2 regions of the Nonomuraea fastidiosa genome follow, and region 2 is predicted to be linked to the other one. Evidence: riboswitches for the same ligand, from Rfam matches in the RefSeq annotation. Region 2 holds a riboswitch; the other holds the start of a gene.
What was found. A riboswitch is a leader RNA that binds a small molecule or an ion and turns the genes downstream of it on or off. The one in region 2 is predicted to bind glycine.
Positions count from the first base shown of each region.

Region 1: another riboswitch for glycine. It lies ahead of gcvT (glycine cleavage system aminomethyltransferase GcvT); the one in region 2 lies ahead of gcvP (aminomethyl-transferring glycine dehydrogenase).

Region 1 is NZ_CP170570.1:4,705,219-4,709,590, forward strand. Features, by position in the region: gene ACFMQL_RS21945 (L-serine ammonia-lyase) at 1-1,336, opposite strand, end outside; gene gcvH (glycine cleavage system protein GcvH) at 1,394-1,783, opposite strand; gene gcvT (glycine cleavage system aminomethyltransferase GcvT) at 1,780-2,865, opposite strand; glycine riboswitch at 2,996-3,093, opposite strand; gene ACFMQL_RS21960 (gamma-glutamyl-gamma-aminobutyrate hydrolase family protein) at 3,159-3,851, opposite strand; gene ACFMQL_RS21965 (3-oxoacyl-ACP reductase) at 3,881-4,372, opposite strand, start outside.
Region 2 is NZ_CP170570.1:6,829,591-6,833,962, forward strand. Features, by position in the region: gene ACFMQL_RS31230 (FHA domain-containing protein) at 1-211, shown strand, start outside; gene ACFMQL_RS31235 (MerR family transcriptional regulator) at 235-861, shown strand; gene ACFMQL_RS31240 (bifunctional nuclease family protein) at 993-1,463, shown strand; gene ACFMQL_RS31245 (MerR family transcriptional regulator) at 1,611-2,231, shown strand; glycine riboswitch at 2,427-2,523, shown strand; gene gcvP (aminomethyl-transferring glycine dehydrogenase) at 2,703-4,372, shown strand, end outside.

The DNA of each region.
Region 1 (4,372 bases), 2.1 Mb from region 2:
TCTCCTTGTACTTGTCGAGCATGTCGCGGCCGGTGTCGCGCATCGTCTTGATCGCCCGGTCGAGCGAGACGAAGTGGCGGCCGTCGCCGCGCAGCGCGATCCGCGCCGCGGTGATGGCCTTGTTGGAGGCCACCGCGTTGCGCTCGATGCACGGGATCTGCACCAGGCCGCCGATCGGGTCGCAGGTCAGCCCCAGGTTGTGCTCGATGCCGATCTCGGCGGCGTTCTCCACCTGCTCGGGCGTGCCGCCCAGGGCCTCGGTGAGCCCGGCGGCGGCCATCGAGCAGGCCGAGCCGACCTCGCCCTGGCAGCCCACCTCGGCGCCGGAGATCGAGGCGTTCTGCTTGAACAGCACCCCGATCGCGCCCGCCGTCAGCAGGAAACGGATGACGCCGTCGTCGTCGGCGTGGGGGACGAAGCGGGTGTAGTAGGTGAGCACGGCCGGGATGATGCCGGCGGCGCCGTTGGTGGGGGCAGTGACGATCCTGCCGCCGGCCGCGTTCTCCTCGTTGACGGCCAGCGCGAACAGCGTCACCCAGTCCATCGCCTGCAACGGGTCCTTCTCCGGCGGCTCTGACTGCAGGCGGCGGTGGAGCTGGTTGGCCCGGCGCTTGACCTTCAGCCCGCCGGGCAGCACGCCCTCCTTGGAGATGCCGCGCGCGACGCACTCCGACATGACCCGCCAGAGGTTCATCAGGCCGCTTCTGATCTCGTCCTCGGTGCGGCCGAACGCCTTCTCGTTCTCCAGCATCAGCGCGGAGATCGACAGGCCGGTGGCCGAGCAGTGCTTGAGCAGCTCCTCGGCGGTGCTGAACGGGTACGGCAGCACGGTGTCGTCCGGCTTGATGCGGTCGGCGCCGGTGGCCTGCTCGTCCACCACGAAGCCGCCGCCGACGGAGAAGTAGACCTTCTCCCGCAGCCGCTCGCCCGACTCCGACCAGGCGGTGAAGCGCATGCCGTTGGGGTGCTCGGGCAGCGTGATCTTGCGTTCGAAGACGAGGTGCTCGCCGACGACGAAGGGGATCTCGCGGACGCCGAAGAGCGTGACGGTGCCCGACTCGCGCATGGCGGCGATGCGGGCGTCCACGGTGTCCACGTCGACCAGCTCGGGCTTGTCGCCCGACAGGCCGAGCAGGACGGCCTTGTCGCTGCCGTGGCCCTTGCCGGTCAGGCCCAGCGAGCCGTACAGGATGACCTCCACGCGGGCCACCTGGTCGAGCAGGCCGTCCTGGTGCAGGCCGCGGGCGAACTTGTGCGCGGCGGCCATCGGGCCGCCGGTGTGCGAGCTCGACGGGCCGATGCCGATCTTGAACAGGTCGAAGACGCTGATCGCCATTGATGTGCGCCTTTCATGAAGGGCCGGGGCCCGGCCGCGCGGGCCCCGGCGGGTGGGTCAGGAGTCGCCCGCGGTGAGCGCGGCGTACTCCTCAGGCGAGAGCAGGTCCTCGGGGTCGCCCTCCACGCGGACCTTGAACATCCAGCCCTCGCCGTACGGGTCGCTGTTGACCAGGCTCGGGTCGTCCACGACCGCCTGGTTCACCTCGACGATCTCGCCGCCGACCGGCGTGTAGACCTCGTTCACGGATTTGGTCGACTCCACCTCGCCGACGGAGTCACCCGGCTCGACGTTGCTGCCGACCTCCGGGAGCTGCACATAGACGACGTCACCAAGGGATTCGGCGGCGAAGTCCGTGATGCCGACGGTCACGGTGACGCTGTCCTCGACGCCGCGCACCCACTCGTGCTCCTTGGTGTAGCTCAGGTCGTCAGGGATGTTGCTCACTTGTTCCTCCTGTAAAAGGGCAGCTCGACCAGGTCCACAGGTTCATGGCTGCCCCGGATGTCCACAGCCAGGCCAGAATCGGCGCCGCTGTCCACGTAGGCCATCGCGATGGGCTTGCCCAGAGTCTGGGAAGGCGCACCGCTGGTGACCTCGCCGACGACCGCGCCGTCTCGGGTCACCGGGTAACCGTGGCGCGGCACCCGGCGGCCCCGCGCGACCAGGCCGACGAGCCTGCGCCTGGGCTGGTCGTCCTTGACCGCCTCCAGCGCGGACCGGCCGACGAAGTCACCGGGCTTGTCGAATTTCACCACCCTGCCGAGCCCCGCGTCGAACGGGGTCAGCTCCGCGGTCAGCTCGTTGCCGTACAGCGGCATGCCGGCCTCCAGGCGGAGAGTGTCACGGGCGGACAGGCCCGCCGGCTTGAGCCCGTGCGGCTCGCCCGCGGCCGTGAGCGCGTGCCAGAGCGGGACGGCGTCCGCGTTGTGGATGAACAGCTCGAAGCCGTCCTCGCCGGTGTAGCCGGTGCGGGCGATGAGGGCCTTGCGGCCGTCCACGGTGCCGGGCAGGCCGGCGTAGTACTTGAGCCCGTCCAGGTCGGCGTCGGTGAGCGTGGCCAGGATCTCCTGCGAGCGCGGGCCCTGGACGGCGATCAGCGCGTACTGGTCGGAGCGGTCCTCGACGACCGCGTCGTACGCCTTGGCACGCCCGGTCAGCTCGGCGGCGACCTTCTCGTAGTTGGAGGCGTTGGCGACGACCATGAACTCCTCGTCGCCGAGGCGGTAGACGATGAGGTCGTCGAGCACCCCGCCGCGCTCGTTGACGATCATGGTGTAGCGGGCCCGGCCGACGGCCAGCGCCGACAGGTGGCCGACGAGCGCGTAGTCGAGGGCCTCGGCGGCCTGCGGGCCGGTGACGAAGATCTCGCCCATGTGCGACAGGTCGAACAGCCCGGCCGCCTCGCGGACGGCGCGGTGCTCGGCGGACTCGCTGCCGTACCGGAGCGGCATGAGCCAGCCGGCGAAGTCGGTCAGGGTGGCGCCGAGGCTCTCGTGAACGTCTCGGAGCGGTGTCGGTCGGGACATTGGTCGCACCTCAGGACAGGAGTGGATGCCAGCATCCTCCCCCTCTGTCATCGGTGCCTGAGAGCTTCGCCCGACTTTTGCCGGACTTTCACCTTCGGCGAGGCCCCGAGGGCCTGCTTTCCAGAGACACCGTAGCCGTGCGGTCCTTTGCCTTGAGAGGTTCGCGGGGAGGGCTTGCTCCTTCAGGGGCCCTGACCGGCTGTCAGGGCACTCTCCCGCACGGTTTCATCGGTGATGCCCGCCAGCCTAGTGGTGTTATGGGGGTCTTGTCGCGTTCGCCGTCCGGCGAGGGTTCAGCAGGCCGCCACCAGCGCCTCGAAGAGCTTCGGGTCGGCCGCCACCTCCGGGTGCCACTGCACGGCCATCGTGAGGGCGTCCCGGTCCAGCTCCACCGCCTCGATCGTGCCGTCCGCCGCCGTCGCGGTGACCGCCAGGCCGGGCGCGAGACGGTCCACGGCCTGGTGGTGGTAGTGGGGGACCGGCAGCGGCTCCGCACCCAGGGCCTTGGCCAGCCGCGAGCCGGGCACGGGCGTGACCGGCAGGTCGCCGAAACGGCCGGGACCCGGGCAGTGGCCGGTGTGGCCCACGACGTCCGGAAGGTGCTGGTGCAGGCTGCCGCCGAGCAGCACGTTCAGCACCTGGAGACCCCGGCAGATGCCCAGGTAGGGCAGGCCGGCGTCGAGCGCGGCGCGCAGCAGCGCGAACTCGGCCGCGTCGCGGAACTCCCGCACGTAGCCGGTGCGCTCGTGCGGCGTCGCGGCGTACCTGGCCGGGTCGATGTCGCCGCCGCCCGCCAGGATGAGCCCGTCGAGCCGGTCCACGAGCGCGGCGGGCTCACCGGCCGGCGGCAGCACGACCGGCTGCCCGCCCGCCGCCGCCACCTTCTCCACGTACGCATGCGGCAGCAGCGCGGCGGGCGTGTCCCGCCACACCGTGAACGTGGCCTGCTCGACGTAACAGGTGATGCCGATGACCGGACGCCGCATGGCGTGTCCCCTTAGACCCGCGCCCCCTCTTACAGCGGTGTGACGTACGCGCCGGAGATGCCGCCGTCCACCAGGAATTCGCTGGCCGTGATGAACGACGCGTCGTCGCTGGCCAGGAACGCCACCGCCGCCGCGATCTCCGACGCCTCGGCGAAGCGGCCGATCGGCACGTGCACCAGCCGCCGCTGCGCCCGCTCCGGGTCCTTGGCGAACAGCTCCTGCAGCAGCGGCGTGTTCACCGGGCCGGGGCACAGCGCGTTCACCCTGATGCCCTCCCTGGCGAACTGCACGCCCAGCTCCCGCGACAGCGCCAGCACGCCGCCCTTGGAGGCGGTGTAGGAGATCTGCGAGGTCGCCGACCCCATGACCGCGACGAACGAGGCCGTGTTGATGATCGAGCCCTTGCCCTGCCGCCGCATGTACGGGATGACGTGCTTGCAGCACAGGTAGACGCTGGTCAGGTTCACCTCCTGGACCCGCCGCCAGGCCTCCAGGCCGGTCTCCAGGATCGAGTCGTCGTC
Region 2 (4,372 bases):
CATCTTCCTCGACGACATCACGGTCTCCCGCCGCCACGTCGAGTTCTACCGCCACCCGGGCGGTCAGTTCTCCGTGCGCGACGTGGGCAGCCTCAACGGCACGTACGTCAACCGCGAGCGTATCGAGGAGGTACCCTTGCACTCGGGCGACGAGGTGCAGATCGGCAAGTTTCGCCTTCTCTTCCTGATGCGGGGCAGCTCCGGCGTATGACTTCACAGGCGGCACGCTCGCACATGAGCATCGGGGAGGTGCTCGCGCTCCTGCGGAGCGAGTTCCCCGATGTGACGATCTCCAAGATCAGGTTCTTGGAGGGCGAAGGGCTGATCGAGCCCGAGCGCAGCCCCTCCGGCTTCCGCAAGTTCACCCACCTGCACGTCGAGCAACTGCGCTTCATCCTGACCGAGCAGCGCGACCACTACCTGCCGCTGCGCGTGATCAAGGACAAGATGGCCGAGAGCTTCGGCCGGCCGCGCGCGGTGCAGCAGGCGCAGGAGGTCAAGCTCAGCCGGGCCGAGCTGCTCGAGAGGGCGGGCATCGACGACGAGACGCTCACCGAGCTGGAGGACTACGGCCTGCTGGCCCCGGTGGCCAGGCGCTACGACGAGGAGGCGCTCAAGATCGCCCGCACCGTCGGCGCCCTGGCCCGTTTCGGCCTGCACGCCCGGCATCTGCGGGCGGTCAAGGCGGCGGCCGAGCGCGAGGCCGGGCTGGTCGAGCAGACGGTCGCCCCGATACTCAAGCGGCGCCGCCCTGGAGCCATCGGAGAGGCCGACGAGGTCGCCCGCGAGCTGTCGAATCTTCTGCTCGACCTGCACGCATCCCTTGTGCGCACGGAGGTGCGGTCGGTCCTGGGTCGTTGACGACGAAGCGAGCTGGGAGGCGAGGGCACATTCCGGGCCCACCGGGTGTTACGTTGAATTGCAGGAACCAGTCAGCAGAAGCGATGTTCACAAGCTGTGCCGGGTGACCGGTCAGGAATACGGAGCAGCCCGTGTTGCAGATGGAGGTCGTGGGCGTTCGAGTTGAAATGCCCACAAATCAGCCGATCGTCTTGCTCAAGGAGGCACACGGGGAGCGGTTCCTTCCTATATGGATCGGCATGACCGAAGCCACGGCCATCGCACTGGCCCAGGCTGAGGAGCCGCCGCCGCGGCCGCTCACCCACGATCTCTTCCGAGACGTGCTGAGCGCCCTGGGTGTGGGCCTGCGAGCGGTCAACATCGTCGCCCTGCGCGACGGCATCTTCTTCGCCGACCTGGTGTTCTCCAACGGCGTGGAGGTGAGCGCGCGGCCGTCCGACTCGATCGCGCTCGCCCTGCGTACGGGGGCGCGGATCTTCGCCAGCGAAGAGGTCGTCCAGGAGGCCGGGGTGATCATTCCGGACGACCAGGAGGACGAAGTGGAGAAGTTCAGGGAGTTCCTTGACACGATCACTCCTGAAGACTTCGGCAGGGCGGGGTAGGTATTTCAGTGCATTTACGCTTCACGACGCGCCGAGCCGGATCGTTGACTGAGCATGGTCACGGTCCTACGGTGCAAGTGAAACCCGTGGCCGCCCTTTACGAACCCCCAGATCAGGCCACGGGATGAGAGAAAGCCGGAGGTCCGCGTGGCGGTCAGCAGCGGCGAGGGAAAGACGGCCGGCCAGGAAGATCCGGTGCGGCGCGAGAGCGCGCGGCAGCGTGCCGGAGAGCAGGGACTGCTCTTCGACGAGCAGCCGACGGCGCTGCCGGGTGACATCGGATACCGCGGGCCCACGGCCTGCGCCGCCGCCGGCATCACCTACAGGCAGCTCGACTACTGGGCGCGCACGGGCCTGGTAGAGCCCACGATCAGGGCCGCGCACGGTTCGGGCTCACAGCGGCTCTACAGCTTCCGCGACATCCTGGTGCTCAAGGTCGTCAAACGGCTCCTCGACACCGGGGTGTCGCTGCAACAGATCCGTACGGCCGTCCAGCACCTGCGTGACCGCGGGGTCGCCGACCTCGCCCAGATCACGCTCATGAGCGACGGCGTCAGCGTCTACGAGTGCACCTCGGCCGACGAGGTGATAGACCTCCTCCAGGGCGGGCAGGGCGTGTTCGGCATCGCGCTCGGCCGGGTCTGGCGCGAGGTCGAGGGATCCCTCGCGGAGCTGCCGGGGGAACGAGCGGCGGTCGAGGACACCGTCCCGGCCGACCACCCCGCTGACGAACTGGCCCGCAGGCGGCGCGCCCGCCGCATCGGCTGACCTGATCACTTCCGTACCGCTCGCACCCGGGGGAACGCCGCCCGGGGCGGGGCACGCAGGGGAGCGGAGAGGCGGCACAGCGTCACCACGCCATCAGGCCCTCACCGCCGGACCTGCGGTGAAGTGCGCCCTTCACGCGTGGTGCGGTGCACGGCAATCCCGGCCTAACGTAGTAATCTAGGACAGCAAAGCTGACGACCCCGTGCGGGAGAGTCCCCGGGCACCGTGCCCAGGGCGCCGAAGGAGCAACCCTCCCCGGAATCTCTCAGGCAACCGGTACCGCTCGGGCGAGGCGACTCTGGAAAGCAGGCGCGCCCGCCAGGCGTGTCTCACCGACGGTGCAAGCCCTGCGTCAGGGTGAAGCTCTCAGGTCGTGGCGCCGCGCAACGCGTGGCCCGCGCTGACAGAGGGGGAGATCCGGCACTCGCCCGCGCCCCGGCGCCGGTCTCCGAAAGCCTCGGGAGGCACACCATGACCGATCTGTCAGCTCCGCCGTTCTCGTCCAGGCATATCGGCCCCTCCGAGTCCGAGCAGCAGCGCATGCTCGAGGCCGTGGGCTTCGAGTCCGTCGCCGACCTCGTGGCCGTGGCCGTCCCGGAGTCGATCAGGGCCAAGGACCGGCTCCGGCTGCCCGCCGCGATCGGCGAGGCCGAGGCCATCGCCGAGCTGCGCGCTCTGGCCGGCCGCAACAAGGTCCTCACCTCCATGATCGGCCTGGGCTACTACGACACCGTCACGCCCGCCGTCATCCGCCGCAACCTGCTGGAGAACCCGGGCTGGTACACCGCCTACACGCCGTACCAGCCGGAGATCTCGCAGGGCCGCCTTGAGGCGCTGCTGAACTTCCAGACGGTCGTCTCCGACCTCACCGGCCTGCCCGTCGCCGGCGCGTCCCTGCTCGACGAGGGCACCGCCGCCGCCGAGGCCATGACGCTGGCCCGCCGGGCGGGCAAGTCCAAGAGCAACGTGTTCGTGGTGGACGCCGACGCGCTGCCGCAGACCAAGGCCGTGCTCGCCACCAGGGCCGAGCCGCTCGGCATCACGCTCGTCGAGCACTCGCTCGACGGTGAGCTGCCCGAGTGCTTCGGCGTGCTCGTGCAGTACCCGGGCGCCTCCGGCCGGCTGCGCGACTTCCGCGACGTCGCCGCCGCCGCGCACGACAAGGGCGCGCTCGTCGTGGCCGCCGCCGACCTGCTGGCGCTCACGCTGATCGCCGCCCCCGGCGAGCTGGGCGCCGACATCGCCGTCGGCTCCTCCCAGCGCTTCGGCGTGCCGTTCGGCTTCGGCGGTCCGCACGCGGCCTACATGTCCGTACGCGACGGGCTGCAGCGCCAGCTCCCCGGCCGCCTGGTCGGCGTGTCCGTGGACGCCGACGGCGACCCCGCCTACCGGCTGGCCCTGCAGACCCGCGAGCAGCACATCCGCCGCGAGAAGGCCACCAGCAACATCTGCACCGCCCAGGTGCTGCTGGCCGTCATCGCGAGCATGTACGCCGTCTACCACGGCCCCGAGGGCCTGCGCCGCATCGCCCGCCGCGTGCACCGCCAGGCCAGCGCCCTGGCCGAGAGCCTGAAGGGCGCCGGCATCGAGGTCGTGCACGGCGAGTTCTTCGACACCGTGCTCGCCCGCGTGCCCGGCAGGGCCGCCGAGGTCGTGGCCGCCGCCGCCGAGCGGGGCATCAACCTCTGGCAGGTGGACGCCGACCACGTCTCCGTCGCCTGCGACGAGAAGACCGGCGCCGCCGAGCTGGCCGCCGTACGCGCCGCGTTCGGCGTCACCGGCGACGCGATCGAGCCCGAGCAGGCCCCCGACGCGCTGCCCGCCTCGCTGCTGCGCGAGAGCGACTACCTGACCCACCCGGTCTTCCACCAGCACCGCTCCGAGACCGCGATGCTGCGCTACCTGCGCAAGCTCCAGGACAAGGACATCGCGCTCGACCGCTCGATGATCCCGCTCGGCTCCTGCACGATGAAGCTGAACGCGACCACCGAGATGGAGCCGATCACCTGGCCGGAGTTCGCCGCCATCCACCCGTTCGCGCCCGAGTCGCAGGCCGAGGGCTACCGCGAGCTGATCGGCACGCTGGAGAGCTGGCTCGCCGAGGTGACCGGCTACGACGCCGTCTCCATCCAGCCGAACGC